DNA from 3 places in the Bradyrhizobium sp. USDA 3397 genome. Region 1 is predicted to be linked to each of the others. Evidence: predicted binding sites of a transcription regulator. Region 1 holds the regulator's gene; each other region holds the start of a gene.

Evidence for each region. The regulator HrcA, encoded in region 1, represses chaperone genes, less so after heat shock. The targets are predictions, from matches to a motif close to GTTAGCACTCNCNNNNNGNGAGTGCTAAC.
Region 2: the regulator HrcA is predicted to act here: its motif matches at 5,421-5,449, upstream of ACVWYQ_RS19185 (co-chaperone GroES).
Region 3: the regulator HrcA is predicted to act here: its motif matches at 9,199-9,227, upstream of groES (co-chaperone GroES).

What each region holds. Positions count from the first base shown of each region.
Region 1 covers NZ_JBSSDS010000001.1:4,981,032-4,991,650, reverse strand. Annotated here, with positions in the region: gene ACVWYQ_RS23050 (penicillin-binding protein activator) at 1-427, shown strand, start outside; gene hemW (radical SAM family heme chaperone HemW) at 535-1,692, opposite strand; gene rdgB (RdgB/HAM1 family non-canonical purine NTP pyrophosphatase) at 1,679-2,314, opposite strand; gene rph (ribonuclease PH) at 2,326-3,039, opposite strand; gene hrcA (heat-inducible transcriptional repressor HrcA) at 3,208-4,296, shown strand; gene grpE (nucleotide exchange factor GrpE) at 4,391-5,008, shown strand; gene pncA (bifunctional nicotinamidase/pyrazinamidase) at 5,158-5,880, opposite strand; partial or broken gene ACVWYQ_RS23015 (hypothetical protein) at 6,067-6,997, opposite strand; gene dnaK (molecular chaperone DnaK) at 7,392-9,293, shown strand; gene dnaJ (molecular chaperone DnaJ) at 9,566-10,619, shown strand, end outside.
Region 2 covers NZ_JBSSDS010000001.1:4,164,833-4,175,451, forward strand. Annotated here, with positions in the region: gene ACVWYQ_RS19155 (ChbG/HpnK family deacetylase) at 1-816, shown strand, start outside; gene ACVWYQ_RS19160 (DUF2076 domain-containing protein) at 1,122-1,937, shown strand; partial or broken gene ACVWYQ_RS19165 (L,D-transpeptidase) at 2,587-3,253, opposite strand; gene ACVWYQ_RS19170 (hypothetical protein) at 3,237-3,476, shown strand; gene ACVWYQ_RS19175 (protein phosphatase CheZ) at 3,735-4,520, shown strand; gene ACVWYQ_RS19180 (hypothetical protein) at 4,704-5,225, opposite strand; gene ACVWYQ_RS19185 (co-chaperone GroES) at 5,540-5,836, shown strand; gene groL (chaperonin GroEL) at 5,955-7,586, shown strand; gene ACVWYQ_RS19195 (hypothetical protein) at 7,783-8,988, shown strand; gene ACVWYQ_RS19200 (META domain-containing protein) at 9,113-9,511, opposite strand; gene ACVWYQ_RS19205 (ABC transporter ATP-binding protein/permease) at 9,875-10,619, shown strand, end outside.
Region 3 covers NZ_JBSSDS010000001.1:3,431,691-3,442,309, reverse strand. Annotated here, with positions in the region: gene tnpC (IS66 family transposase) at 1-489, shown strand, start outside; gene ACVWYQ_RS16050 (carbonic anhydrase) at 1,741-2,478, opposite strand; gene ACVWYQ_RS16045 (prolyl oligopeptidase family serine peptidase) at 3,477-5,591, shown strand; gene ACVWYQ_RS16040 (hypothetical protein) at 6,077-6,424, shown strand; gene groL (chaperonin GroEL) at 7,113-8,753, opposite strand; gene groES (co-chaperone GroES) at 8,839-9,153, opposite strand.

The DNA of each region.
Region 1 (10,619 bases):
GTCAGTCGCGGACGCCATGACTGCCGCGGGCGCGAACTTGCGCAACATCCAGCTGCTTGGCACCGGCCTTTGGGACAATCCGCGCGTCTATGCCAGCGCCGCGCTGCAGGGCGGCCTTTACGCCGCGCCCGATCCGGCCGGCTGGCGCGCCTTCTCCGGCCGCTACCGCACGAAATACGGCGCGGAGCCGATCCGCACCGCGACCCTTTCCTATGACGCGGTCGCGCTCGTTGCCGCGCTGGCCCGCACGCAAGGCGGCCAGCGTTTCTCCTCCGACGTGCTCACCAACCCCTCCGGCTTTGCCGGCATCGACGGCCTGTTCCGCTTCCGTGCGGATGGCACGAATGAACGCGGGCTCGCCGTCATGAAGGTGACGCAAGGCGGCGGCGTCGCCGTGGCGGGCTCGCCGAAGAGCTTTGGGGCGTAGCTCGGTGCTGTAGGGTGGGCAAAGGCGCTCTTGCGCCGTGCCCACTATCTCTTTCGATAATGAAAGTTGCGTGGGCACGCTTCGCTTTGCCCACCTACGAGAGTTCCTTACGCAGCCAAATCCGCGACCACGGCATCCAGCACCGGAAAACCGCTGCTGGTCACGCGCAACCGTCCCGTTGCATCCACCGTGATCGCGCCTTCCTCGCGCAAGAGCGCGATGCGGCGGGGGTCGAGCGGGCGGCCGGCGAGGGCCTTGTAGCGTTCGGGATCGATGCCTTCGGCGAGCCGCAATCCCATCAGCAGGAATTCGTCGGCGCGTTCCTCGCTGTTGAGGAGCTCGTCGCTGACGACACCGTCGCCGTTGGTCTCGACCCGCATCAGCCAGGCCTCGGGACGCTTCTCGGTGGCGGTGGCGTGCCTGATCCCGTCGATGTCGAGGCGGCCATGTGCGCCGGGGCCGATGCCGGCATATTCCTCGCCGCGCCAGTACACCAGATTGTGCCGGCACTCGGCGCCGCGCCGCGCGTGATTGGAGATCTCGTAAGCGGGCAGCCCGAGCTTGTCGCAGGTCTCCTGCGTGACGTCGTAGAGCGCGCGGGCGACCGCTTCGTCCGGCGTCTTCAGCTTGCCGGCCTGGTGCAGGCCGAAGAAAGGCGTGCCTTCCTCGATGGTCAATTGATAGAGCGACAGATGCTCGGCCGCTTCATCGATGGCGTGCCGCAGCTCGCCCGCCCACATCGCCGGCGTCTGGTCGGGGCGGGCGTAGATCAGGTCGAACGAATAGCGGTCGAACGCGCGGCGCGCGATGGCGACGGCATCGAGCGCTTCGCGCGCGCTGTGCATGCGGCCGAGCGCTTTGAGCGAGGCGTCATCGAGCGCCTGCACGCCGAGCGAGACGCGGTTGACGCCGGCGATGCGATAACCGGCAAAGCGCGTGGCTTCGACGCTGGTCGGGTTCGCTTCCAGCGTCACCTCGACGTCGCCTGCGACGGTCCAGTGCTTGCCGATCGCGTCTAACACCGCGCCGACGGTGGCGGGCTGCATCAGTGACGGCGTGCCGCCGCCGAGGAAGATCGAGGTGACCTCGCGGCCGGGCGCGCGTTCGGCGGTCGTTGCGATCTCGCGCGCGAAGGCGGCGGCAAACCTCGCCTCGTCGATCGCGGCATGGCGGACATGGCTGTTGAAGTCGCAATAGGGGCACTTCGACAGGCAGAACGGCCAGTGCACATAGACGCCAAACGCATCCTTGTTAGCGCGGCTCAAGGCAGATCTCCGCCAGTTTCCGAAAAGCGCGGGCGCGGTGCGACAGGCCGAGGCCGAGCGGCGGCAGGCCGTGCTTCTCGATGCTGGTCATCTCGCCGAAGGTGCGGCTGTGCCCGTCCGGCAGGAACATCGGGTCGTAGCCGAAGCCGGCCGTGCCGCGCGGTGGCCAGATCAGCGTGCCGTCGACGCGCGCCTCGACCTCCTCGCGATGATCGTCGGGCCAGGCCACGCAAAGCGCGGAGACGAAGTGGGCCTTGCGCTTGTCCGGCGTGGTGGCGCCGCGCTCCTGCAGCAGGCGCTCGATCTGCGCCATCGCCGCGTTGAAATCCTTGGATGGACCGGCCCAGCGCGCGCTGTAGATTCCCGGCGCACCGTCGAGTGCGTCGACGACGATGCCGGAATCGTCGGCGAAGGCGGGAAGCTTGGTCGCCTGCGCTGCGGCGACCGCCTTGATCGCAGCGTTGCTGCGGAAATCGTTGCCGGTTTCCTCGGGCTCGGGGAGGCCAAGCTCGCCTGCCGACACCGCCTCGATCCCGTACGGCGCGAGCAGCTCCTTCATCTCGGCGAGCTTGCCGGGATTGTGAGTGGCGATGACGAGCTTGTCGGTGATTCGGCGGTGCATGGGCCTATTGACTACGCCACGGCCAGTTTCTGCAAGTCCACCAGACGCGCAATGCCCTTCTGCGCCAGGGCGATCAGCTTCAGGAACTCGTCCTGCGTGAACGGCTCGCGTTCCGCGGTGCCCTGCACCTCGATGATGCGGCCATCGCCGGTCATGACGAAATTGGCGTCGGTCTCGGCTTCCGAATCCTCGGCATAGTCGAGATCGAGCACCGGCGTACCGTTGTAGATGCCGCAGGAGATCGCGGCGACGTTGTCGCGCATCACGTTGGCCTTCACCATGTTGCGCGCCTTCATCCAGTTGATGCAATCGGCAAGCGCCACCCAGGCGCCGGTGATCGAGGCCGTGCGCGTGCCGCCGTCGGCCTGGAGCACGTCGCAATCGACCGTGATCTGACGCTCACCGAGCGCTTCGAGATCGACGATGGTGCGAAGCGAGCGACCGATCAGACGCTGAATCTCGACGGTGCGGCCGCTCTGCTTGCCGGCGGAGGCCTCGCGGCGGGTGCGTTCGGAGGTGGCGCGCGGCAGCATGCCGTATTCGGCGGTGACCCAGCCGCGGCCCTGACCCTTCAGCCACGGCGGCAGGCGGTCCTCCAGCGTGGCGGTGACCAGCACATGGGTGTCGCCGAATTTCACCAGGCAGGAGCCTTCCGCATATTTGACCACGCCGCGCTCCAGCGTCACGGGGCGCAATTCGTCGGGCGCACGGCGGCTTGGCCGCATGGGAAATCTCCAAAACTCGCGGGAATAGGCTGTTCGCGGTGCTTGTAGGTGGGGCGGGGGTGGGCGGCAAGGGCTTATTCACCCCCTGACCGCCGGCCCGTAAACGCGACGCTTGTCAGAAGCGGCCCGGATGGACAAATTATAAGTATCTGAGAGGAGTTACCGTCTGTGGCCCATCACGATCCGATCCATCTGATCGCGCCGCGCGCAGGCCTTGCCCAGCTCAACGAGCGTTCCCGCGACATCTTTCGTCAAATTGTCGAAAGCTATCTCGCGACCGGTGAGCCGGTCGGCTCGCGCAACATTTCCCGCCTGATCGCCATGCCGCTGTCGCCGGCCTCGGTCCGCAACGTCATGGCCGATCTGGAACAGCTCGGCCTGATCTATGCCCCGCACACCTCGGCCGGCCGGCTGCCGACGGAACTGGGCTTGCGCTTCTTCGTCGATGCCCTGATGCAGGTCGGCGACCTCAACGAGGCCGAGCGGCAGGCGATCCAGAGCCAGCTCTCGTCCGTCGGCGAGGCGCAATCGGTCGAGGCGGCGCTGGACCAGGCCTTGATGCGGCTCTCCGGCCTGACCCGGGCGGCCGCCGTCGTGCTGACGCCGAAATCCAATGCGCGGCTGAAGCACATCGAATTCGTCCGCCTGGAACCGGAAAAAGCGCTGGTGATCCTGGTCGGCGAAGACGGCCAGGTCGAAAACCGCGTGTTGACGCTGCCGCCCGGAGTTCCCTCTTCGGCGCTGACGGAGGCCGGCAATTTCCTCAATGCGCGGATCCGGGGCCGTACCCTGGCCGAGGCGCGGCTCGAGCTCGAGACCGCACTCGGCGAGGCCCGTGCCGAGCTCGATCAGCTGACACAGAAAGTGATCTCGGCCGGCATCGCCAGCTGGTCCGGCGGCGAGAGCGAGGATCGCCAGCTCATCGTCCGCGGCCATGCCAATCTGCTCGAAGATCTGCATGCGCTGGAGGATCTGGAGCGGGTTCGGCTGTTGTTCGACGACCTCGAGACCAAGCGCGGCGTGATCGACCTGCTCGGCCGGGCCGAGACCGCCGAAGGCGTGCGCATCTTCATCGGCAGTGAGAACAAGCTGTTCTCGCTGTCGGGGTCGTCCACCATCATCTCGCCCTATCGGGATGCCGCCGGCCACATCGTCGGCGTTCTCGGCGTGATCGGCCCGACGCGGCTGAATTATGCCCGCGTGATCCCCACCGTGGACTACGCCGCCCGCATCGTCAGCCGCCTCTTGGGGGGCTGACCGGCCTTTCCGCCGATCACGGGCGCTTGATTTTCGCGAGTTTAGGCACGATATCCGGGCCAACATCCCTGAAACGAGTTCGAGATCAGAGCCGATGACCGAGCAAGACCGGCAACCCCAAGACACGACTGCAGCGACCGGCGAGCCCGTGGTGTCGAAACCCTACATCATGCCCGACGATCCCGAGCCGGGTTCGGTCGAAACCCTGCAAAAGGAAGCGGCTGAAGCGCGCGACCGCATGCTGCGGACGCTGGCCGAGATGGAGAATTTGCGCAAGCGCACCGCCAAGGAAGTCGCCGACGCCCGCCTCTACGGCATCACCGGCTTCGCGCGCGACGTGCTCGACATCGCCGACAATCTCCAGCGTGCACTCGATGCCGTTCCGGCGGAGGCGCGTGCTGCGGCCGATCCCGGCCTGGTCTCGTTGATCGAGGGCGTCGAGCTCACGGAGCGCGCGCTGCTCAACGCGCTGGAAAAACACGGCGTGAAGAAGCTCGATCCTCAGGGCCAGAAGTTCGACCCGAACTTCCACCAGGCGATGTACGAAGTGCCTGACGCGTCGGTGCCGTCGGGCACCGTGGTGCAGATCATGCAGGCCGGCTACACCATTGGTGACCGCGTGCTGCGCCCGGCGCTGGTCGGCGTCGCCAAGGGCGGCGCGAAGACTGCGCCCGCGGCGAACAACAACGAGTCGAGCAGCGCGGCGAATTGAGTGTTGGCGTCATTCCGGGGCTCGACGAAGTCGAGAACTATGGTGCGCAATGCGCACCTGAGAATCCATCGAACAGCAGAGACAACCGCACAATGGATTTCGGGCTCGCGCTGAAGCGCGCCCCGGAATGACGGAAGATGGCGCGCCGCCTACGCGCTCACCGCGATATCCGCAGACTGAATCCGCTTCACGCCCGCCTTGGCCATGTCGGCCCAGGCCTTGGCGAGCGAGCCCTGCGTGTCGATGCCGCGGCAGGCGTCTTCCACCACATAGACCTCGAAGCCCGCCTTGCGCCCGTCGAGCGCGGTCCAGGCGACGCAGAAATCTGTCGCAAGACCAGCGACGAAGACGCGCTTGATCTTGCGGCCCCTCAGGTAGCCGGCGAGCCCGGTCGAGGTCTTGCCGTCGGCCTCGAGGAAGGCCGAATAGCTGTCGACGTTCTTGTGAAATCCCTTGCGGATGATGAGCTCGGCGTGCGGGATCGACAGGTCCTTCGACAGCGCCGCGCCCTCGGTGCCCTGCACGCAATGGTCCGGCCACAGCACCTGCTTGCCGTAGGGCAGGTCGACCGTTTCGAATGGCTTCTTGCCGGAATGAACCGACGCAAACGAAACGTGGCCCGGCGTGTGCCAGTCCTGCGTCAGCACCACATTCGCAAATGCCTTCGAGATCTTGTTGATGACCGGCACCACCTGCTCGCCTTCCTTCACGGCGAGGCTGCCGCCGGGCAGGAAGCAGTTCTGCACGTCGATCACGAGCAGCGCGGACGCTTCGTCCGGCTTGATCGGTGCGGCCGCGAACAGCGCGGTTGGCGCGAGCGTCGCCAGCGCCGTCGTTCCAAGCATTGCCAAGACCTGTCGCCGAACCAGCATGTCTACCTCCCCTCCAGGATGATCCAACGGGAGGAAGCCTAGTTCCGTTCGTATACGAACAGAAGCCTGAAAATGCAGCCGGGCTGATGAGCAGTTGGGCTCTTAGCCCCAACATCATCGTCGCCCCCCGTGCGCAATTGCGCACCAGGCGGGGATGACATTGGAGGTGTTGAAGCGCCTCGGGCCCTACCCCTTCGGCTGAATCCCGTCGCGCACGGCGCGGAAGCGGGTGAAGGCGGCTTGCCATTGGTCGCGCGGGGCGCTGGCGATGATGCGCAATGATGCGCCGCCGCTCGAGAAGCGGATCCACTGCACCACCGTCACCGGGACCTTGTCCTTGCCGCTGACGCCGTCGATCCGGGTCTCGAAGCCTTGCTGGCCGTTGATGCGGATCGGCTCGGACATGGTGATGCGCGACTCGCGCACGCCGGGAATCTGGAGCGCCGCCTCCTGGGCGAAGCGGGCGCGGTCGTCGGCGGCTTGCGGGGTGGCGCCGATCAGGCCGAGGATCATCCTCGTAGCCCACGCTCTCATCGCCGTCGGCCAGGATGATGCTCGAGCCCGGTGCCAGGGTCTTGATGTCCTTGAAGTCGGCGAGATCGGTGATCTTGAACGGCAGCAGCGCGATCTGCTCCTCGGCCGAGACCTGCCTGCGGGTGGTGGCGCTCGCGAACATCTGTCGCACCGCCTCGTCCGTGTAGATCTTGGTCGCATTCTCCGGGATCTGTACCGCGACATAGCCGGAGAAGCCGGCGCCGGGCACGATCATCGAATAGCGCTTCACCGGGGTATCGCCGGCCTTGCCGCTTTCGGTGGTGAAATAGGCAAGGCCAGCGGGGGTCTCGACCTTGTCCTGCTTGACGCCGCCCGTCCCGCCGGGATTGGAATTGAAGGCGCTCACGACCTCGCCATAGGCGGCCGGCGGCAGCTCGGTGACCAGCACCTTGACGTTGCCGTCCTCGCTCTCGAAGCCCGGAAAGGTCTTGGCCGTGCTGAGGCCGATCAACGGCACCATGCCGAGACGCAAGCCGGGTGGGAAAACGACGTCGGCGGCGAAGGCCGGAAGCGCTGTTACGGCGAGGAGGGCGAGCGCGGCGAGGGGGCGGATCAGCTTCATGGCCACTCTGATTGGTTCACATTGAGGCCGTTCGATGGTCGGCCACCGGGCCGCTTTGTCGCGCGAAGCAGCTGCGCCGGCTGTGCGGTCGGTCCGCCTTTTAGCCGGTTTGGCCTCGCCGCAACAGGGCGGGCGGGCTTGCGGGTGCGGGGGCTTGCCGAGGCCCGGACCTGTTAATAATTCCTCACCCGCAAGGGCGGTTGAGCCCGGATATCACCTTCCAAAACCCGATGTTTTAGCGGCAGAAACCTAGCTTCGGTCCTTGCGGGCCCCTCCCCCCCTCCTATATGAGCCTCAATCATCGCAATATCGCGGATGTTTGATCTTAGGGGGTTTCGGTTCGGGTGCCTCTTGGGCCCAGCCAACCTGCCGCAAAAAGAAGGATATCAGGACCATGGGAAAGGTCATTGGGATCGACCTCGGCACCACGAATTCGTGCGTCGCCGTGATGGATGGCAAGAACGCCAAAGTCATCGAGAATTCCGAAGGCATGCGCACGACGCCTTCGATCGTCGCCGTCACGGATGACGGTGAGCGCCTCGTCGGCCAGCCCGCCAAGCGCCAGGCCGTCACCAATCCCGAGCGCACCTTCTTCGCAGTGAAGCGCCTCATCGGCCGCCGCTACGACGACCCGATGGTCGAGAAGGACAAGAAGCTCGTTCCCTACAAGATCGTGAAGGCTTCCAACGGCGACGCCTGGGTCGAGGCCGACGGCCAGACCTACTCGCCCTCGCAGGTCTCGGCATTCATCCTGCAGAAGATGAAGGAGACCGCGGAAGCCCATCTCGGCCAGAAGGTCGAGCAGGCCGTCATCACCGTTCCTGCCTACTTCAACGACGCCCAGCGCCAGGCGACCAAGGACGCCGGCAAGATCGCGGGCCTCGAAGTGCTGCGCATTATCAACGAGCCGACCGCGGCCGCGCTCGCCTATGGTCTCGACAAGACCAAGGCCGGTACCATCGCGGTGTATGACCTCGGCGGCGGTACGTTCGATATCTCCATTCTCGAAATCGGCGACGGCGTGTTCGAGGTGAAGTCGACCAACGGCGATACCTTCCTCGGCGGTGAAGACTTCGACATGCGCCTCGTGGGTTATCTCGCCGACGAGTTCCAGAAGGAGCAGGGCATCAACCTGCGCAACGACAAGCTCGCGCTGCAGCGCCTGAAGGAAGCCGCTGAAAAGGCCAAGATCGAGCTGTCGTCGACGACGCAGACCGAGATCAATCTGCCCTTCATCACCGCGGATCAGACCGGCCCGAAGCATCTGACGATGAAGCTCACCCGCGCCAAGTTCGAGGCGCTGGTCGACGACCTCATCCAGAAGACCGTCGAGCCCTGCCGCAAGGCGCTGAAGGACGCCGGCGTCACCGCCGGTGAGATCGGCGAGGTCGTGCTGGTCGGCGGCATGTCGCGCATGCCGAAGGTCCAGGAAGTCGTGAAGCAGCTGTTCGGCAAGGAGCCGCACAAGGGCGTCAACCCGGACGAAGTCGTGGCGATCGGCGCTGCGATCCAGGCAGGCGTGCTCCAGGGCGACGTCAAGGACGTGCTGCTGCTCGACGTCACCCCGCTGTCGCTGGGCATCGAGACGCTGGGCGGCGTGTTCACCCGCATCATCGACCGCAACACCACGATCCCGACCAAGAAGAGCCAGGTGTTCTCGACGGCTGAAGACAACCAGAATGCCGTCACCATCCGCGTCTTCCAGGGCGAACGTGAAATGGCGGCCGACAACAAGATGCTCGGTCAGTTCGACCTGATGGGCATTCCGCCGGCGCCGCGCGGCATGCCGCAGATCGAGGTGACCTTCGACATCGACGCCAACGGCATCGTCAACGTCTCGGCCAAGGATAAGGCCACGGGCAAGGAGCAGCAGATCCGCATCCAGGCCTCCGGCGGCCTGTCGGAAGCCGACATCGAGAAGATGGTCAAGGACGCCGAGGCCAATGCCGAGGCGGACAAGAAGCGCCGCGAGGCCGTCACCGCCAAGAACGAGGCGGATGGCCTGGTGCATTCGACCGAGAAGGCTTTGGCCGAGCACGGCTCGAAGGTTGCCGAGAGCGAGCGCCGCGCCATCGAGGATGCCGTCAGCGACCTCAAGGAAGCGCTGAAGGGCGACGATGCCGAGGCGATCAAGGCCAAGACCCAGACGCTGGCGCAGGCTTCGATGAAGCTCGGCGAGGCCATGTACAAGCAGCAGGCCGAGGCCGACGCCAAGAAGGATGCGGCCAAGGACGACGTCGTCGACGCGGAATTCACCGAGGTCGACGACGACAAGAACAACAAGAAGTCCGCTTAAGCCCCGAGAGGGTGACGATGCGGACGGCTTGGACCCCACACACGCTACCGGCCTCCTCCCTCGCGGGGGAGGCCATCGTGTCGGGACGGGCGGGCCAAGACTCCTTTCAAGACTCCTTCAAAGTCGGCCCCGTTACGATCGATCAATTCCCAGCCGTTATTCTCAGCGCTGCCAGGCTGCTCTCTGCCGCAAGGTCGAAGGGCGCTCATTCCGCCGCATGTCAGCGTTGTTCCGCGCCAACTTGAATCGCGATTGGATAGACCGAGCTCATCATGTCCACGTCCACCAAGCGCTGCTATTACGAGACCCTCGAAGTCGAACGCGACGCCGACGAAGGCAAGCTGAAATCGTCGTTCCGCAAGCTGGCGATGAAATTCCATCCCGACCGCAACCCCGGGGATGAGACCAGCGAAGTCAAGTTCAAGGAAATCAACGAGGCTTACGAGGTCCTGAAAGACAAGGACAAGCGCGCCGCCTATGATCGTTACGGCCACGCCGCGTTCGAGCAGGGCGGCGGCTTCGGCGGCGGCGCCGGTTTCGGTGCCGGCTTCGCCTCCTCTTTCTCCGACATCTTCGAGGACCTGTTCGGCATGGCCGGGCAGCGCGGCCGCGGCGGCCGCGAGCGCGGCGCCGATCTGCGCTACAACATGGAAATCACCCTCGAGGAAGCCTTTGGCGGCAAGACCGCGCAGATCGAGATTCCGGTCTCGGTCACCTGCGAGGCCTGCTCGGGCATCGGTGCCAAGGCTGGCACCAAGCCCAAGACCTGCTCGACCTGCGGCGGCGCCGGCCGCGTGCGGCAGTCGCAGGGCTTCTTCACGCTGGAGCGAACCTGCCCGGGTTGTCAGGGCCGCGGCCAGATGATCGAGGACGCCTGCCCGTCCTGCGCGGGACAAGGGCGGGTCACCCGGGAGCGGACGCTCTCGGTCAACATTCCGCAAGGCGTCGAGGACGGCACACGGATCAGGCTCGCCGGCGAGGGCGAGGCTGGCGTGCGCGGCGGGCCGCCGGGCGACCTCTACATCTTCCTGTCGCTGGCCCAGCACCAGTTCTTCCAGCGCGACGGCGCGGACCTGCATTGCCGCGTGCCGATCTCGATGGTGACCGCCGCGCTCGGCGGCGAATTCGAGGTGCCGACCATCGACAAGGGCAAGACCAAGGTGAAGGTGCCCGCCGGCACCCAGTCGGGTCGCCGATTCCGCATTGCATCAAAGGGCATGCCGGTGCTGCGGTCGCGCCAGATGGGCGACATGTACGTTCAGGTCATGGTCGAGACCCCGCAGAACCTGACCAAAAAGCAGCAGGAATTGCTGGCCGAGTTCGAGA
Region 2 (10,619 bases), 820 kb from region 1:
TGGCTCTGCGCCGACGATTACGGCATCAGCCCGGGCGTCAACCGCGCCATTCGCGACCTGATCGAACGCGGCCGCCTCAACGCCACCTCGGTGATGATGGTGGGGCCCGCGATTGCGCGCAGCGACGTCGAGGCGCTGCAGGCTTCGGCAACGCAAAGCCCGCGATGCGCGATCGGATTGCACGTGACGCTGTCGGCGCCGTTCCGGCCGCTCACCATGCATTTCCGCCCCTTGGACGGCGACATGTTCTTGGCCTTTCCAAAACTGCTGTGCGCCGCACTTTTGCGGCGACTCGACCGTGAATTCATCCGCAACGAGGTGAAGGCGCAGCTGGCCGCCTTCATGGACGCGTTCGGACGCGCCCCCGACTTCGTCGACGGTCACCAGCATGTGCAGCTCTTCCCGCAGGTGCGCGACGGCTTCGTCGATGCGGTGGTCGAGGTTGCGCCGAACGCCTGGGTGCGCCAGGGCGGCCGCGATCTGCCGCTTCGGCAGCGGCTGGCCTCACCGAAGGCGCTGGTGCTCGATGGTCTCAGCGCGCAATTCCGCCGCCGCGCCGGCAGCGCCGGCCTCAGCTTCAACCCCGCTTTCGCCGGCGCCTATGATTTCACCCGCGCCGCCGATTTCGGCGCGTTGATGCGGCAATTCCTGGACGGCCTCCCAGATGGCGGCCTCGTGATGTGCCATCCCGGCTTCGTCGACGATGTCCTCACCGGCCTCGATCCCATGACCGACGTGCGCGAGCGCGAGCACGCCTATCTCGCGGGCGATGCCTTCGCGCGCCTGCTGGCGGATAGCAACGTGACACTGAAGTGATATGCTGCCCTCATGGACAATCGAGACCGCCTTTTTCCAGAGCTACCAGGCTGGCGTTTTTCACTGACGGAGACGTCTTTCGGCGTTTACCGGGCTGAAGGCTTCCACGACGACGGTCGCTCCGTCAGCCGCATGGGGCACGACGTCCCACTTCTGATCAAGGAAACCGCCGAAGACGCGAGAAATCTGCCGAAGCGGCGAGGCAGCTTGTCGCATACCGAAATTTAATCCGGCCGGCACTGTTGGGGCCATAATGGAACCCTACATCTCCTCTCGCGCTTGGTTTGGCGCGAAGGAGACAGATCATGACGCCGCAGGAACGCCAGCTCGTCGACGACCTTTTTGACCGGCTTTCTAAGCTCGAGAATGCACCGCGCGATCCCGATGCGATTGCCGCGATCTCCGACGGCCTGCGCAAGGCGCCCGGCGCCATCTACGCGCTGGTGCAGACCACGCTGGTGCAGGACGAAGCGCTGAAGCGCGCCAATGCCCGCATCCAGGAGCTGGAAGCGGCCCACGCGCCCGAGCAGGCGCAGTCCGGCGGCTTCCTCGACACCATGCGCGACACATTGTTTGGCGGCGGCCCGTCCCGCGGCTCGGTGCCGAATGTGCCGCAGCGTGAGCAGCGTCCGGCTTGGAATACCGGACAGGCGATGCCGCAAGGCCAGCCGGGTTACGGCGCGCCGCCTTACGGACAGGCTTACGGCCAAGGTCCGGGTCAGGGCGCTCCGCCGATCGGCGGTGGCGGCGGCTCGTTCCTCGGCACGGCGGCGGCGGCCGCAGCCGGCGTCGTCGGCGGCTCGCTGCTGCTCTCGAGCATCCGCGGCATGATGGGCGGATCGCACCAGCAGGGTTTTGGCGACAGCAACGCGCTCGGCGACCGCAGCGCTGGTGGAAGTCCTTGGGGCGGCGGCGATCAGTCCGGCGGCTCGCTGGCGCGCGAGGCCGGCCTCGATGACATCGGCTCGAACCGGGAATCCCGCCAGGGCTTCTTCGACCAGGCGTCGAACGAGCGCGACAACTACGACCAGAACTACGGCAACGATCACGACGACAGCTTCGACACGGCCGACAACAGCGATTTCGGCGGCGACGACGACGGCGGCAGCGATTACGCGTAGGCCATTCGACCGACAGATGTGGAACGGCCGCCTCCGGGCGGCCGATTTCTGTTCAAGCAGAGCTCGACGCACTTCTGCTCTGCCACCACACGCCATGATGCCATTCGATATAATATGACTAGTGCGTGCGTTGTCGGACAGCACCGTGCAAAACGTCACGAGGTGCGCCTGACTTCACCATACCGAGCGAAATCGTCCTCCGACACACGCCGCCGTAGACTCCCGGATTTCCAAATTTGGACATGGGTGTTCAATTGGAAGAACACATTGCTTATGCCACACATCGTGGCTGCCTCTCTTGGCTACAGTCGGGGGTTTTAAGAATGAGTTCACTTCAACAGCGCATCGCGACCCTGAGCGACGTCACGACCCATCTCATCACCGAATTGTACGAGTTGGAGGGACTGCACGAGCGCCTCAGGAAGGCAGAGCTGTCGGTGCGGCGGCTGAACCGCTCGGCTCGCGCACCGCATTCGGCTTCATCAACTCGTCCTCGCCGCTCCGCTGTCCTTCGTCCCGGGTCGAGGCACCGTCATCGGACGTAGGACTATTCAGGCAGACGTTTGGCGGCGGCAGCGTCCCTTCGACGCCGCGCATTTCGAGCCGACGCGGCACCCGGACTTGATCGCTCCATCGAGCGCATGACGCTTCACAACACCACGACCTTGGTGCCGACATTGACGCGGCCATAGAGGTCGATGACGTCCTCGTTGCGCATGCGGATGCAGCCGGAGGAGACGTTGGTGCCGATGGTCCAGGGCTCGTTGGAGCCGTGGATGCGATAGAGCGTCGATCCCAGGTACATCGCACGGGCACCGAGCGGATTTTCCGGGCCGCCTTCCATGTGCCTGGGCAGATCGGGCCGGCGCGCGAGCATTTCCGCCGGCGGCGTCCAGTCCGGCCATTCGCGCTTGGCGGTGATCGATTTCACGCCGGACCAGGTGAAGCCGGGACGACCGACGCCGATGCCGTAGCGCAATGCCCGGCCGTTGCCCTCGACGAGATAGAGGAACTTGTTCGGCGTATCGACTACGATCGTGCCGGGACTTTCCTTGCCGCTATAGTCAACGAGTTGTTTCTCGAATTTCGGATCGAACGGACGCTGCCGCGGATCGACCGCCTCCTGCTGCGGAGACGCGCCCTGCTGATATCCGCCTTGTTGATACCCACCTTGCATCTGCGGCTCGCCCATCGGGGGCAGGCGCCGCTGGTCGTAATAGCCCGGCTGCTGCTGATACACCGGCCGCTCCGGCGCCGTAGGCCGGGCCGCGGCCGGGGCCATCGCCGAACAGGAATTCGATGAAGCCGCCGCCCATGTTGGAATGGGACGCCACGCGCACCGGCGCCGGCGGCACGCGCGGCTGGTACAGCACCGCGGGCGGATCGTTCGGCACGCTGTTGTCGAAGGCGCCTGCGTCGTTCGCGCCGGCCATGAAGGTGCAAGCGCTGCCGAGCAGCGCGACAGACATTTTCTTGAACATCGACGTACTCTGTACTGTTTCGTCTAGATCACATGCGTCGTGGAGAGCCGGTGGCTGATCCGCGCTCTTCGACGTGGTCAATAAAAAGCAAAAGCCGTTTTGTTTGGTAAACGGACAGCGCGTTTGGATTCACCACGTCGCGAGTGCGCCTGCAATTTGGCGATCAGCGTTTATTTTCGATGAACGCCGCGCGGTGATGGTTAATCGCTTCTTTGCGCCGCGTCGCGCGCGGCCGATCAGCAGTTCCTGCTGTGAACTTCGTGTTAAATCGCTTCTGTCTACAAAGACGCGTGAGTGAGGTGGGGGGAGTATCCTGATGGCTGTTCACCGCAAGCGTTTTCGCGTCGAAGATATCGTCGGTGGCGAGATGCCCATTGTAGACGTAACTGAAGAGGCACTCCCGATGCATAGCGAGATCATGGCCGAGCTTCGCGCGATCCGCGCCCAGATGGCAAAGGGCATCGTCGCGGCCCCGCTGTCCGGCAGCGCTGCCATGGCGGCGATCGACGCCTCGACCGCGCACGAGCTTGCCGAAGCGCGCACCATGCTCGAGACCTACCGGGCGCAGATCGAGCAGTGCGAGAAGCTGAAGGTCGAGCTCGACCTCATCCACGACGCCATCGACCGCACCAAGCGCGAGATCGCGACGCTGCACGGCAAGAGCTTCGACGGCGGCGAGATGGCCAAGGTCAACGGCGAGCTCGGCGCCGTGGTCGGCGGCACCGAGCAGGCGACCCAGCAGATCCTCGAAGCCGCGGAATCGATCGACCAGGCCGCCAGCGCGATGTCCAAGGTGGACTCGATCGATCAGCAGAAGCGCCTTGCCGACGACATTCAGGAACGCGTCATCTCGATCTTCGAAGCCTGCAACTTCCAGGACCTGACCGGCCAGCGCATCAGCAAGGTCATGGGCACGATGAAGTTCATCGAGCAGCACATCAACGCGATGATGGAGATCTGGGGCGGCGTCGACGCGATCAAGTCCCATGTGCCGGCGCAGGTCGACAATCGCAGCGAGGAGGAGAAGCTCCTCAACGGCCCCAAGCTCGCCGGCGACGTCGGCCACGCCTCGCAGGACGACATCGACGCGCTGTTCGACTGAGCGGGGGCGATATAGGAATAACAAAACGCCGGCCTTGGGCCGGCGTTTTTTGTTTAGGACCCCTCCGCTGTCATCGTCCGGCTTGACCGGACGATCCAGTATTCCAGAGGCATCAGTGATTGAGCCGGGAAGCCGCGGCATACTGGATGCCCCGCCTTGGCGGGGCATGACGAAGGAGAGATATTACGCCCTGGGCGCGCAGCGGACGTAGACCATGTTGCCGTAGCGGGTGCCGGCGTCCTTGTCGATGAAGCGGGTGATCATGACGCGACCGTCGAAGGAGACGATTTCGCGGTCCTGGTCGCCGGGGGTCGGGCCGGCCGGCCCGATGTAGTTCTTGCCGCTCGGCGAGCCCTTCAGCCGCAGCTCCTGCGGCGTCGCCTGGTCGGCGAGATGCATGATCACGCCACCGGAGGAACCGGCGGTGATCACGTAGGGGTTTCTGCATTGCTCGCGCGCCATCTTCTCGGTGCGGGCGCGATCGGCCGGGTTCTGGAACGAGGCGAGGCCCCAGCGGCCGACGATCTCGTCGGCGCGGATGCTGGCGGGCATTTCCGGAGCGACGCCAGGTTCGGCTTCGGGCGGCGGCGGGGACGACGTGAGGGACGGCAGGTTGAAGCCGCCGCCGCAGGCGCCCAGCAGCAGCGCCAGACAAGAGACGACCGCCAGATTGGCAACCGTGCGCGCGTGAGCCGAACTGATCATGGCATTCCCCCGAACAAGACCATGGCCGCACCCCTCCCGCAGCCAAGCGCAAAACCGCTGCCGGAGCAATGACGTCGTTCTCTACGGCGACGCCCCGAGCGAGTTTCCAATGCCACCATCCTATATCCGCCTCAACAATCGCTTAACCACCTTTGCTTGACAGGATCGCGGCCAAGCCATATTTCCGGACCCACTATTAGCACTCGGAAAGCCCGATTGCTAAGCGCGCCGTTCGATCCTCGACGCGAGGGCGGACGGAAGCGCCGCCCCACCGACCCCACTACTTCCGAAGCGAGCCTCCAAAGGGAAACGTCATGGCTAAATCCAAATTTCGTCCGCTGCATGACCGTGTCGTGGTCAAACGTATCGACGCCGAGGAAAAGACCAAGGGCGGCATCATCATTCCGGACACGGCCAAGGAAAAGCCGTCCCAAGGCGAGGTCGTCGCCGTCGGCCCCGGCGGCCGCGACGAGACCGGCAAGCTGATCCCGATCGACCTCAAGGTCGGCGACCGCGTGCTGTTCGGCAAGTGGTCGGGCACCGAGGTCAAGATCGACAACGAAGAGCTCCTGATCATGAAGGAGTCGGACATCATGGGCGTGCTGGCCTAAGGCCGTCCGCCTGAACAGCCGCTGAATGTCATGCCCGGATCCAGGCGATCCGGGCATCCATCGTTCCGCCGCACGGCACAAGACAACACACATCACATAACACGAGGGATTGCAGACCATGGCTGCCAAAGACGTCAAGTTTTCCGGAGACGCGCGCGATCGCATGCTGCGCGGCGTCGACGTTCTCGCCAACGCCGTCAAGGTGACGCTCGGCCCCAAGGGCCGCAACGTCGTCATCGAGAAGAGCTTCGGCGCCCCCCGCATCACCAAGGACGGCGTCACGGTCGCCAAGGAGATCGAGCTCGAGGACAAGTTCGAGAACATGGGCGCCCAGATGGTGCGTGAGGTCGCCTCCAAGACCAACGACCTCGCCGGCGACGGCACCACCACCGCGACCGTGCTGGCCCAGGCCATCGTGCGCGAAGGCGCCAAGGCAGTCGCCGCCGGCATGAACCCGATGGACCTCAAGCGCGGCATCGACACCGCGGTTGCCGCCGTCATCAAGGACATCGAGAAGCGCGCCAAGCCGGTCGCCGCCTCCTCCGAGGTCGCCCAGGTCGGCACCATCTCGGCCAACGGCGATGCCGCCATCGGCAAGATGATCGCCCAGGCGATGCAGAAGGTCGGCAACGAGGGCGTCATCACCGTCGAGGAGAACAAGTCGCTCGAGACCGAGGTTGATATCGTCGAGGGCATGAAGTTCGACCGCGGTTATCTCAGCCCCTACTTCGTCACCAACGCCGAGAAGATGACCGCCGAGCTCGAGGACGCCTACATCCTCCTGCACGAGAAGAAGCTCTCGGGCCTGCAGGCCATGCTGCCGGTGCTGGAGGCCGTGGTGCAGTCGGGCAAGCCGCTCGTCATCATCGCCGAGGACGTCGAGGGCGAGGCGCTGGCTACCCTGGTCGTCAACCGGCTCCGTGGCGGCCTGAAGGTGGCCGCGGTGAAGGCGCCGGGCTTCGGTGACCGCCGCAAGGCCATGCTGGAGGACATCGCGATCCTGACCGGCGGCCAGCTGATCTCCGAGGAGCTCGGCATCAAGCTCGAGAACGTCACGGTGAAGATGCTCGGCCGCGCCAAGAAGGTGGTGATCGACAAGGAGAACACCACGATCGTCAACGGCGCCGGCAAGAAGCCTGACATCGAGGCCCGCGTCGGCCAGATCAAGGCCCAGATCGAGGAGACCACCTCGGACTACGACCGCGAGAAGCTGCAGGAGCGCCTCGCCAAGCTCGCCGGCGGCGTCGCGGTGATCCGCGTCGGCGGCGCCACCGAGATCGAGGTCAAGGAGAAGAAGGACCGGGTCGAGGATGCGCTCAACGCCACCCGCGCCGCGGTTCAGGAAGGTATCGTCCCCGGCGGCGGCGTCGCGCTGCTCCGCGCCAAGAAGGCGGTCGGCCGTCTCACCAACGCCAATGACGACGTCCAGGCCGGCATCAACATCGTGCTGAAGGCGCTGGAAGCCCCGATTCGCCAGATCTCCGAGAACGCCGGCGTGGAAGGCTCGATCGTGGTCGGCAAGATCCTGGAGAACAAGTCCGAGACCTTCGGCTTCGACGCCCAGAACGAGGACTATGTCGACATGGTCGAGAAGGGCATCATCGATCCCGCCAAGGTGGTGCGCACCGCGCTGCAGGACGCCTCCTCCGTGGCCGGCCTCCTGGTGACCACCGAGGCCATGGTCGCCGAGATGCCGAAGAAGGAAGCTCCGCCCGCCATGCCCCCCGGCGGCGGCATGGGCGGCTTCTAAGCCTTCCGTTCCGTGACAGAGTTGCGAAGGCCGCCTCCGGGCGGCCTTCTTTTTTGCCGACCCTGCCCGTTTCGCTTTCCGATTCAACCAGCGGCCAAAACCCACTACGGTGGCGCGCCGATTCTGATTGTTTGGGCATGATCCTCAGACCGCTTCACGCTTTCCGGATCATGGCCGTTGCGCGAGGATGTCATCGATGCGTGCGCTTCTGGTTTGCTCCACGGCCGTTCTGGCCCTGCTCGCCGTTCCGCCGCAGGCCTCCGCCCAGATGAAGCTGTCGCCGAAGGCGACCGCGCCGGGCGGAGCCGAGACGCGCTATTTCACCGCGATGGACGGGCTGATGGACGGCAATGCCGACGTGATCCTGAAGGAGACGCGCCAGGGCAAGACGCTGACCGCGGCGGTGCTCGACGTCTGCTACCCCATCGCGAAAAACTCCGACCGCAAGGACCGCTTCGTCGTCAACCTCCAGGTCGCCGGCCAGACGCTGACCGGAACGACGCAGAGCATCAGTGAGAAGTCGCCGGTCAGCGTCAAGCTGACGCGCAAGCAGTCCGGCGACATGTTTGAATTCCGCGGCCAGATCGCGATCGGCCAGGCGGTGACCGAAGTGACCTCGCCGGACAATTCCGATCTCAGCGAAAAGGAATTCCTGGACAGTCAGAGCTCCGACGACGGCATCACGGCGCAGCCAAAGGATTTCACCGACGTCTCGCCGGAAGCGATCGCGGTCAAGGTCAAGCTCGACGCCGCGACCGAGTTCCTGAAGAGCCTGAAGGGCCAGGAGGTCGAGGTGACGCTGGCGAGCCTCAATGTCGGCTGCGACGCGCTGCGCGCGGGCGAGCAGACCATCACCATGTCGGTCGATCCCGAGCGCGCCGGCGCGCTGCTGGCGAAATTCAAGGCGATGCCGGGCGTCACGGCCGCAGGCTGGACCGCAGGCATGACCGAGATGGACCGCACCATCCGCTTCCCTGCGGCCGACTGGCGCGAGGGCGACAAGATCAACAAGGGCAAGCTTGCAACGGCGGTGGCGAGCGTGCTGAGCAGGACGCTCGCCGCAAAGGCGGTCACGCAAAACTTCAACCCGGCCACCGGCAGGCTCAAGCTGGTGTTCAAGCGGCCGAACCAGGACTTCCCGGCACTCGAGCTCACCGACACGATCGAGGTCGCAGGCCTGGTCTCGCCCGACAAGCCGGGCACCACGGACAAGCTCATGCTCTGGATCGGCAGCCCGGCGACCACGACGGCCGACGAGGGCAGCGGGGCCAGGCTCAATCTGTCCGACGATGCGAGCCTCGACGAAGAAGGCGATCTGCCCGACGACAACGGCTCGATCGAGGCGCTCGTCAAGGAGCTGAAGGGCCAGCGCTGGGACGCCGACAAGTCGGTGTGGAAGTAGGCTGAGACAGCCACCGCTGTCATCGCCCGGCTTGACCGGGCGATCCAGTATTCCGAGACAGCAGCGATGGAATCGATAGGTGCGGCGTACTGGATTCCTCGCCTTCGCGGGGAATGACAGAGACCTAATTCCCCGTCGTCCTGAAGCGCAGCGGCTTCGGGCCGATTAGCGTCAGCACGTCGCCCTGGCGCTTCCAGGTCTCGACGCTGCCGAGGGCTGCGACGAGCTCGTCGTCGGCCTGCGCTCTCGCCGGCGGACAGTTGCGGTTCTCGATCTGGCCGGGCACGAAGATCACGGTGTTGCCGGCGACCGAGAACTGGCCCTTGCCGCCCTTGCACCAGAGCTCCAGCACGACCTCGCCATTGTCGCCGATCTCGATGTTGGGAATCCGCTTCGAGCCTGCCTGCGGCAACGCCTCCAGCGTCATCTCGGTGCCGAACGGAAACCCCTCCTGGGCACGCGCGAGTGTGGACATCGCGAACATTGCAACCGCCGCACACACCAATCGCTGGAACGAAACCATGAGACCTCTCGACCGACCTGACTTGCCGCACCTTCTATGAGACGGCGGGGGCGTTGAGAAGGTTCGCGCATGGTCGATCCGGGCGCACCGGCATGGCGAAGCCCGGGGCGCCTCGAACGCCGAACGAGAAAGCGAGCCGCGCCGCAAAATTCGCGCATGCGGCGGTTCCCGGCCGCTCACAAGGTCGCGAAATCCCGGAGCACCCTGCCCCGCACCGGCGGGCACCATGCTAGGGTTGCTGGCTGCGACAATCCAACGCAAATTGCAGAACTTGCGACTTTCGTCTAAGCGCGCCCATTTCCGCCATCGCCTCAGCTATTTGGCTCTGGGCATCGTGCACATCCCCTGAGGAGATCCAGCTCTGTGAACAACATCCGCGCCACGCTCGCGATCGTCTGGCGAATCGCCATCCCTTATTTCCGGTCAGAGGACAAATGGGCCGGCCGCGGCCTGCTCGCCGCGGTGATCGTGATCGAACTGCTGCTGGTCGCCATCGATGTGCTCGTGAACCAATGGTACAGCCGCTTCTACAACTATCTCCAGGAGCGCGACTGGAACGGCTTCGTCTGGGAGCTGGGCGTCTTCACACTGCTCGCGAGCGCCAGCGTCGCGCTTTCCGTCTACCAGCTCTATCTCAATCAGTGGCTCCAGATTCGCTGGCGGCAATGGCTGACGCGTCACTATCTGGCCGAATGGCTGAATAGCGCGACCCACTATCGGATGCAGCTCAAGGGCGATGCGGCCGACAACCCGGACCAGCGCATCACCGACGACGTCCGGAGTTTCGTCGAGCAGACTCTCAATATCGGCATCGGACTGCTCTCCTCGATCGTCACGCTGCTCTCGTTCGTGGTTATTCTGTGGGGGCTGTCGAACGCGGCACCGCTGCATATCTCCGGCATCGACTTTCCCATCCCCGGCTATTTGGTATGGGCGGCGCTCGTCTACGCGATCTTCGGCACACTGCTCACGCACTGGATCGGTTCGCCTCTGGTCAATCTCAATTTCGAGCAGCAGCGCTACGAGGCCGACTTCCGCTTCAACCTCGTCCGCGTGCGCGAGAACTCCGAACAGATTGCGCTGCTCAAGGGCGAAGGCGCCGAACGCG
Region 3 (10,619 bases), 1.5 Mb from region 1:
CACATTGCTGCATTCTATGCGATCGAGAAGGAGATCCGCGGCCGCAGCGCCGAGGAACGTCGCCTCGTGCGGCAGCAGAAGAGCCGGCCGCTGGCCGATGCCTTCGAGGCCTGGCTGCGCGCCAAGCTGGCTCTCATCAGCCAGAAGATCAAGCTCGCCGAAGCCATCCGCTACGCCCTCTCGCGCTGGCAAGGCTTAACGCGCTTCATCGAAGACGGCCGCATCGAACTCGACAACAATACCGTCGAACGATCAATCCGTGGTATCAAGCTCAGTCGCAAGAACGCGCTGTTTGCCGGATCCGACGGTGGTGCCGAACACTGGGCTGTCGTCGCGTCCTTGGTCGAGACTTGCAAGCTCAACGACGTCGATCCGCTCGCCTATCTCACCGACGTCCTGACCAGGATCGTCAAAGGTCATCTCAACCGCGACATCGACCAGCTACTGCCATGGGCCTACCGCGCTCAAGCTCTCAAGGCCGTGGCCTGAGAACGACGCTTACGGATGGGCATCGCATCGGCTTGGTCCAGGGCGAGATGGTCGCGGCAGTTGCCGCGTCAACAAAGCAAGCATCTTCCCGCCAGAGAAAAAAGGCCCGGCCTCATTCTCTGAAGCCGGGCTAAGTCAGACTGGAACGGAGCGATGCTGTTACGCATCGCACCAATCGTCGGCAAAGGGAGAGTTGCCAACGGCATATTTGCGGCTAGGAGTGCCGCAAATTCTAATACGAGATCGACATCCGATCTAAATCTGGTATCGCCTCCGTCCCTCTGCTGAGGATGAGATCGGCCTACGTGGTCGGGCAGCCCGCGACAAGGCGGATGACTCGGTCAGCATTCGCTCGCCGCTGGTAGAGTGGGCCATGCGGAAGCGGGATGGCGGTACGCGGACGCAACTCGAAAGCCATGACGCCAAAGACATGAGAATGCCACAGACAAGTATGCCGTCACCCCAGATGCTAAGGGGTAGCCTGCGTTGGTTTGCCAGAGATCTCGGCCTCATTCCAAGATCGTACAATATGACGCTACGTGCGATTCAATGCCTTTCGCGAGCGGTCGCACAAATTCTCTAAACTCCTAGCGCTCAGCCAGCCAAGACCGTTCGTAACTTACAATTCAATCTGTCTACTGATGAGGCTTGCCCCGTGTAAGCGATTCAGGCAATTGCGCATCATCATTCGATGCGATCTCCGATGGGCCGATCTTCTCTAAAAGCTCGCGTGGTCAGCTTAGCCGACACGAACCTTAAGGTCACTCTATCGGAGAGCTCCTCGTTAGCTGAGCCAAAGGTATAACGAACTTCGACGATCTCAAACGAGACATGGCCATTTTCCCAAGAGCGACAACCACTGGTTCGAGCGAACCAGGCGACTTGCCGCCAAGGTCCCTGATTGAAGAATAGTCATGATGAGCCTGTCGAGCGCTGCTCATCTGGATGCCACATCACCAGAACGACCGCGCCGTGCTCGATACATGCAGAGCCCTGCTGATCTGACCCAGCGCCCGTCCAGCACCGATGCAGATGTTCGGGAGCTTGCCATGCTATGTCGGTCTTCAGCACTGCGGGAGTGGGCACTTCACGAGCGGCTCGCTGGCCTGCATGCTCCGGGAAGCGGCCAGTCCGCTTGCAACCTGGCCTGAAGCGATTTGTCAGGTTGAGGCCAATGGGCGCTATGGATGGATCTCAGTGGGTTTATTATCTTGCTCACCTGCGGCCGCTCGAGAAGCGCTCGGGTGACGGTCAGCTCAGCAGATCGACCCTGCCGGTGTCGAGCCGATAAAGACCCCCGACGACCTTCAGTCTGTTCTGCTCGACTGCCGACTTCAGGAGCGGGGCTGCCGAAATGAGCTTATAGACGTTCTCAGCCACATTTTGCCGGATCGCATTGGCGAGTGCATCCCCGCTCTCCTGAGAAGAAGCCTTCACCGCGGGCGCAAGTGCGGCAACAAGGGATGGAATGTGCCCTGGCAGAGTAGTGTCGTCCTTCAAGGATTTGATCGCGGCACCGACAGCGCCGCAGCGATCATGGCCGAGTACCAGGATTAGGGGGGTATTTAGCACGGCCACCGCATATTCCATGCTGGCGATGGTCTCATCGTTGGCGAAATTACCAGCGACACGGCAAACGAACAGATCGCCAAGTCCGCTATTGAAAACATACTCAGGGACGATTCGTGAGTCGGCGCATGTTAAGACTGCCGCATATGGATTTTGCCCGCCGACCAGAGCTTTGCGTTCGTGCCTGAAGTCGCCGCCTCGCGATACGCCCTGAACATAGCGCGCATTGCCTTCCATTAGTCGCTCAAGCGAAGCCTTTGGCGAGAGCAGGTTATCTGGTTTGGGCGGCGCTGTTGGCTCGATCGCGCTCGCGATCCTGCCGCCAAGCAGCATGCCGGCCGCCGAAGCAGCGAATAGCACCAGAGAGCGGCGGGATGGCACCGTCGGACGAGGCAGGATCGGGAGGCACTCTTCACACATGTCTTTCCTCTGAGGGAGCTTCTCCAGTGCGTTGCGTGATTTCGGCCTCGCTTCGCTGCAGAACCCGCGCCTGACCAAATTGAGCTGCAATCAACCGAGTTGTACAGGCAAGTGATCGATGCGCTCGCCCTTACATCTATAGCTGCTCTTCGTTGCACCCTTGTGAGCCTGTCCGAGATGGCCGCGAGCAGAATTTAAAGAGTCTTCGCGACCTTCATAACGATTTCCAGACTACGTCCTGACGCAGCGTGAGGTTCAAGTAATTTCATCCCGTGCGACTCTTGCCCGCATGCCAGGACATCGGCAGCCTTTCTCCAATGCAGTATTGTGCGGCCTATTGTGCAGCGCCGTTCCTGCTGAGTGCGGAACAAAGTTGGATAGCACAGCATGTATTCCGCCGAATTCGGTTGGCGAAAACGAGATCACGACTGCCGTTGCGGTAATCGGTGCTCCGCGGCCAAGACCAATCTGGTCTAGGCACCCCGTCGCGGAGGTCAGTGAATAGCGAACGCACCAATCGGCCACTCCTGATGAACAACTAAAGCACGTTGGCCTGATTCGGGAGCGAGAAAACATCCGTGAGATTGCAAAGAGTGATCATCGAGCCCCGGAGTGTGGGGTTTCTCACAAAATGCTGCAACTGAATGGATAACTGCCGTTTCTGAATACGAGCCGTTTGCCACTAAGCAAGCCGCCAGCCCATTTAGCGCAATCATTAGCGTTATTGTCAAACAGAGCGAGGCGAACTTTGCAAGTGCGACAGAAGCGTAGAACTCATGACAATGCTGCCGAAGCTAACGCCGCAATGTCAGGTGCCGACGGGCGAGCACTGAGCCACCGGGGGACCTCGGAATTTCCGGCGGCACGCCGCTTGCTTCGTTGGTCCGGTCACAGTCCGGCGCATATCCGTTGTCGCGACCCAATGCGCATCGTCCGTTCGCTCTGCCCAGCTCCAAACTGCGCGAGCCGGGCGGCCCAAGCAGTTCAGGATAACTTCTATGAAACACTCACTCCTCGCCACCGCGTTGCTTTCAATGGCGCTTTTGTCATCTGCGGCATTACCCCAGAAACCGGCCCATGCGGCGGCGGTAGAGGATCCCTTCCTTTGGCTCGAGGTGATCGATGGACCGCGCGCACTCGCTTGGGCGCGCGCCGAGAACGATAAGACGCTCGGAGTGCTCCAATCAGAACCCCGTTATCATCGCTTCTATGAGGAGGCGCTGAGCATCCTCCAAGCCGAGGACCGGATCCCGTATGTTTCGTCGGAGCGGCAGGGTCTCGGCAAGTTATGGCAGGACGAGAGCCACGTGCGCGGCATCTGGCGTCGTACCACTGACGGCTATGGCAGCTCGGAGCCGCTCTGGGAGAGTATTCTTAGTATTGACGAGCCGGCGGCCACGGAGAAGAAGAACTGGGTCTTGAAGGGCGGTAGCTGCCTGCCGCCCGAAGAGCGCCTGTGCCTCGTCGAGCTCTCTGACGGCGGGAAGGACGCTGTGTTCATTCGCGAGTACGATCGGCATGCCAAGGCCTTCGTACCAACCGGATTCGATCTTCCGGAGGGAAAGCAGGACGTCAGCTGGGTCGACCGCGACACAATACTCATCGCGCGCGATTGGGGCGAAGGGACCATGACGCCGGCGGGCTATCCCTTCGTCGTGAAGGAGCTCAAGCGCGCTCAGCCGCTGGTTCAAGCGCGGGAGGTCTTCCGTGGGGAGCCGAACGATGCGATGACGGCGACCTTCGTGCTGCGGGACAGCGAAGGCAGGATTCATGCGATCGGCGCCATACGCGCCATCAGCGCCTTCGAGCGGGAGTATGTGCTTCTCGGGCCCAAAGGACCGATCAAGCTTAACCTGCCAAAAATGGCGGACATCGTTGGCATCGCCAGTAACCGCTTGCTAGTGACGCTCGACGAAGACTGGGCGCTGTCCGAAAGCACCCACTTTGTTGCGGGTTCGATCCTCTCATATGACCTGGCCGAATGGAAGCAGGATCCGCTTCGCGCGATGCCCTCGGTGGTCTTCCAGCCCGAGGCTCGGCATGCGCTCAGCGGGCTCGTGGTCACCAAGAGCGCTTTAATCCTGACGATCCTTGACAATGGTCAGAGCAAGGCTTTCATCTACAGCTACGACCAGGGTGACTGGCGGGCTACGCCGATCCCGTTCCCTGTCAACATGAACGTCAGCCTGTCAGCCGTTCGCCCTGAAACGGACGAGGTGCTGTTCACGGTCTCCAGCTATCTCGTGCCGACTTCCCGCTGGTACTTCGACGCGGCGACCAAACGTCTCAAAATGGTGACGACGACATCTCCTCAGTTCAACGCGTCCAACCACGTTGTGGAGCAGTTCGAGGCAACTTCGCTCGATGGGACAAAGATTCCCTACTCTCTGGTGCGTCCGAAGAACGCAAGGCTCGGGGAGCCGATCCCAACCCTTCTCACTGGCTATGGCGCGTTTCAAGAACCGCTCCTGCCATTGTTTGACGGAGCGATAGGGCGGCTCTGGCTTGAGCAGGGCAATGCATATGTTCTGGCAAACCTGCGCGGCGGCGGCGAGTTTGGGCCGCGATGGCACGAGGCTGCCCAGGGGGCCACAAAGCAGCGGACGTGGGACGATTTCATCGCCGTCGCGGACCTGATTCGCCGGAAGATCACCTCTCCGCGTCGATTGGGCGTGGTCGGCGGCAGCCAGGGAGGTCTGCTGGTAGGCACCGCAATTACGCAGCGACCCGACCTTTTCAATGCGGCAATCATGCAGGTGCCGCTGCTCGACATGCTTCGCTTCGCAAAGTTGGCCGCGGGCGCCTCCTACATCGGTGAATATGGTGATCCCGCCGTTACGGAGCAGCGCGGATGGCTCGAGGCCTACTCGCCCTATCAGAGGCTGGTCCCCGGCAAGACCTACCCGATGCCTTTCATTCTCTCCTCCACAAAGGATGATCGCGTGCACCCGGCGCACGGCCGCAAGGCAGCCGCTAGGCTTGCTGCCCTCGGCCAGCCTTATTTTTACTTTGAGAACTTCGAGGGTGGACACAGCGTGGCTGCCAATCTCAAGGAACATGCGCGCCGGCTGGCACTCGAATACACCTATGCATCCAAGCGGCTTGTGGATTGAGTAATGTCAGCGAGGGAGTTCGTTGAGGCCGCCAGCGCAGTTGGTGGCCTGTCGGCATCAGCGCGTTTGAATGGAGAGCTCACGGAGCGGGCCTGTTTGTACCCTAAAAGAAGGCGGACAGGTGAAGCGCGCGAGGTTCACGGAAGGGCAGATTATCGTGATTTGATTGTCCCGCTTATAACAGCGATCCCCATCGAGCTACTTGCGCTCTATGACTCTATCCAGTTACTCCCAAGCTCCGCGAGACCTCTCAGCAAAGAGCTCTCCTCCGTGCAAGGATCATTCGGATGATTTTTGGACAACGGAGCGCAGTCCACAAACCTTCAGTGATGAAGACGCAGCCCGCAGCATGAAGCTTTTGCTTTCCGAGCAGCAAGATGCTCAGGGTAAACGCGATCTGCCGCCAGTCCATCGACGCTGTGTTCGGCATCATCAGCCGCAGGCAATTGCGTGAGCGGCTTGCGCTCTCATTCAGGGGTTAGAAAATGGCAGAACAGATTCATTCGCACGCGGTGGTGTGGATCGACCGACTCATTGCCAAGATATTCTTCATAGGGCTAACGGGCGTCAGCGCCACGACCGTGCGCGCGCATAAATCGTGTACGATTGGAGCTTCCGGTGTGAATAATGATTCAACGTTTCTCGTCAGGATAGGTGGGGTCCTGAGTAGCTGCACCGATCTGCTGATCATCGGGCCGGAGACCGAGCACACTCAGCTAATGCACTTTCTGAGAGCAAACAGGCTGGACCTCACCATCCAAGTCGAGACAAGCAATCCTTCGACCGACCGGGAACTCGTAGCGCTCGGGCGAAAGCGCTTCCGACTGGATTAAGCTCTTTGCTTCTGATTGTCGACCGTGCTCCAGTCTTCCCGGAAACCACTACCTCTTGCAGGCGTCATCCGTTTAGGTCGGTCAGTAAGCGCCTGTGCAGAGGGCGCTCCTTGAGTTGGCGGACGATCGCCGGTTCGGTTCGCTCTTAGCGCCCAACCTCTAGCTAGCTCGTTTAAGTGCGGTTTGCCAGCTCTGTACTCCGGTGCCGATTTCTCAGAGGAGATAGATGGACGAGCGGCATTTCCGCTTCGCCAGTTCTCATCGTGCCTGAGGACATGCTGTGTTCGTAATCATTCCAGAGAGACTCGCGTCACCTGCGGTGCGGCTTGTTGCACGACGCAAGCCCGGCATATTCCAGGACGGTTGAACTGATCCGAGGTCGCCAACGTCACAGAGGAGGACCGGCCTTGATGGGATAGTCGCATCAAAATGCCGTGCCTTCGGCTTCCAGGTCTGCCGTTCTATGCAATTGATTATCCGTTCCTCCCGCCTGCCCTGACTTGACGGATGCCATTATCGCGCAGGCGGCGAAATCCTAAGCGAAGCGTCTGTATGGCTTTGGCAACTGCTGATCGCCATATCCGGCGAGCACTAGACTAGCGCACCAGAATCGCAATGTGGAAAGAGTTCTGCGCCAAAAGACGACCCCGGCATTTCGCTGCCGGGGTCGCATTTTTAGCGAGAGTGGTCAGAAGTCCATGCCGCCCATGCCGCCTCCCGGCGGCATAGCGGGCACGGCTCCATTCTTCTTCGGCAGCTCGGCAACCATGGCTTCCGTGGTGATCAAGAGGGCGGCAACAGAGGCTGCGTTCTGGATCGCGGTGCGCACCACCTTGGTCGGATCGATGATGCCCTTTGAAACCAAGTTGCCATACTCGCCGGTTTGCGAGTCGAAACCGTACGCGTATTGCTCCTTCTCCAGGATCTTGCCAACGATCACCGAGCCGTCTTCACCGGCGTTGATCGCGATCTGGCGAGCGGGGGCCGACAGCGCCTTGCGCACGATCTCGACGCCGGTCTTCTGGTCCTCGTTCTTGGTGCGCAGGCCCTTGAGCTGCTCGGAGGCACGGAGCAGGGCGACGCCGCCGCCCGGAACGATGCCTTCTTCCACGGCCGCGCGGGTCGCATGCATCGCGTCATCGACGCGATCCTTGCGCTCCTTCACCTCGACCTCGGTCGCGCCGCCGACGCGGATCACCGCGACGCCGCCCGCGAGCTTGGCAAGACGCTCCTGGAGCTTCTCACGGTCGTAGTCCGAGGTGGTCTCCTCGATCTGCGCCTTGATCTGGGCCACGCGCGCCTCGATGTCGGCCTTCTTACCGGCGCCGTTGACGATCGTGGTGTTCTCCTTGTCGATCATCACCTTCTTGGCGCGGCCGAGCATGTTGAGCGTGACGTTCTCGAGCTTGATGCCGAGATCTTCCGAGATCGCCTGGCCGCCGGTCAGGATCGCGATGTCCTGCAGCATGGCCTTGCGGCGATCGCCGAAGCCCGGAGCCTTGACGGCCGCGACCTTCAGACCGCCGCGCAGGCGGTTCACGACGAGCGTGGCCAAGGCCTCGCCTTCGACGTCCTCGGCGACGATGACCAGCGGCTTGCCGCTTTGCACCACGGCCTCGAGCAGCGGCAGCAGCTCGTTCAGCGAGGAGAGCTTCTTCTCGTTGATCAGGACGTAGGCATCGTCCATCTCAACGCGCATCTTGTCGGCATTGGTGACGAAGTAGGGCGAGATGTAGCCGCGGTCGAACTGCATGCCCTCGACCACGTCGAGCTCGGTCTCGAGCGACTTGGCTTCCTCGACGGTGATGACGCCCTCGTTGCCGACCCTCTTCATGGCGTCGGAAAGGAACTTGCCGATCTCGGCATCGCCGTTGGCCGAGATGGTGGCGACCTGGGCGATCTCGTCGTTCGAGGTGACCTTCTTCGAGTTCTTCTCGAGGTCGGCCACGACGGCTTCGATCGCAAGGTCGATACCGCGCTTGAGGTCCATCGGGTTCATGCCGGCGGCGACCGACTTGGCACCCTCGCGAACAATCGCAGCGGCAAGCACGGTGGCGGTGGTGGTGCCGTCGCCGGCCGCGTCAGCGGACTTGGAGGCGACTTCGCGCACCATCTGCGCGCCCATGTTCTCGAACTTGTCGTCGAGCTCGATCTCCTTGGCGACGGTGACGCCGTCCTTGGTGATGCGGGGAGCGCCGAACGACTTGTCGAGCACGACGTTGCGGCCCTTCGGACCGAGTGTGACCTTCACCGCGTTGGCGAGAACGTCGACGCCGCGCAGCATGCGGTCGCGGGCGTCTACGCCGAACTTAACTTCTTTGGCTGACATGTGGGTTTTCCTGAGTGTTTCACTTGGTCTCATCCTTGGCGGCGCGCGGCATGCGCTCCTCAGGATGAGTCCTGCGAGCGGTATTTTAGGCGGCCTTCTTCTTGGCGAACGGATCCGTGAGAACGCCCAAGATGTCGCTTTCCTTCATAATCAACAGCTCCTGGCCGTCGATCTTGACCTCAGTGCCTGACCACTTCCCGAACAGGATGCGGTCGCCGACCTGGACATCGATCGGAACCAACTTGCCGGACTCGTCGCGGCCACCCGGGCCAACGGCGATGACTTCGCCCTGGGAGGGCTTTTCCTTCGCAGTGTCCGGAATGATAATGCCGCCAGCGGTCTTTTCTTCTGCGTCGATGCGCTTGACTACGACGCGGTCGTGAAGCGGACGGAATTCCATGCAGATCTCTCCTAAGCAGTTACACAAGTTGAGTATTTCTCGATTGCTGGCAATCGAGGCCCGTGAGTGCCAACGCAGGCGCACCTGAAATAGGACTGATTTGTTGGGGAACAAGTGTTTGTAGGAGGAAAATCCTCACTCACCGCCGAGCTGTGAATCCGCTTCGGGCCAGTTAACCTCGCGAGCTTGCCGCCGAGCACCTATCCTGAGTGAGCTCTGTCTCTCTACCAATATCGCTTTACAGTTCGATTCCTTTCGCCCCCGCCTTGCAAGCCATGATCTTATACCAGACGGTAAAGCGCTGCCGATCTGGAGTAGCTTCAAATGAAACCGTCAGCTGAATTCGCAAGATCGCGCGGTCTTGGAATCCTGCGCCGAGATCGGGTTGCCTGCTTGGATCGATGGTCCGCTAGCCCTCGCGCCCGATCTGCCCGGTTTACGCCAGGGTGCCTCTGCCGGCATTGCGGCGGAATTGACTTTGGAGCAAATGGACGGTCTGGCGCGCGCGAAGCTGTCTCAGGCCGCCACGAAACGGGCATATGTTCCTCTCACTAGAGCCCGTCCTTATGCGATCTCGCCGGATGGCGTATACACGCGGACAGCGGCTCCGCCTCGAGTTGTCGAGCCGCCAGTGCGAGTTCGGCGTTAGAATAATCAGCTGAAAAAAAACCTTCTTTGGACTTTGATCTCGATCAGGCGCGCCTAGATCACAGCTTGAAGGTCGTGCTTGATGGAGAGATGTTCGGGCTTTGGCATCACGGGCGGTGTTCTGCCAGGCCGCGGCCAGACGGTGCCGCAAAAATGCGACACAGGGGTGTTCGACCTTGCTAAGTTTCGAGCTGCATCAGGCGGCAATGTTCTTTCGGCGCTCCTGCTCGGCATTGCAGACGACTTCCTCCTTCTCGTGCCAGCTTCGGCGCAGCGCTTGAAGTAAACTGCGCTTCGCCGTAGTAGCTACAGAGTGGTGCGAACGAGCTCCGCGCATTGCCATGCGACCTTTCGCCGGCCGGGTATGCGCAGACCACCAAGTGAGCGCGTCCGGTTCATGGCACGAAGACAAGACCTGCCGTCGGACTAGAATGGGTATTTGGCATCAGGCACGAGTATGAAGCTCTTGGCTCTGCACTGTGCGAGGGACCACAGGGCACAAGAAGCTGCGCCCTAGACGCGATAAGCGTCTCATCTGGCGATAAACCTCAGTATAGTTTTTTCAACCCTTCCCAAATCAGCTGTTTATCTTCGTACGATTGAGATCACCCTTTGTCTCACGTCTGCTAGGAGCCGGGGGGCCAATTGGAGCTGCCAAAGCGCCGGATCCTGCCGTATGGATCGAATTCGATAGGTTTCAGACGATGAGTTGCAGGCGACTTCCTTCTCACATGACCATGCCGCGCCCGGGTTCAATCCTTATAGAACCGCAGGGCTACCGTTACTTTGTTCGAGCGATGACCGCGGCGATGGCCGCT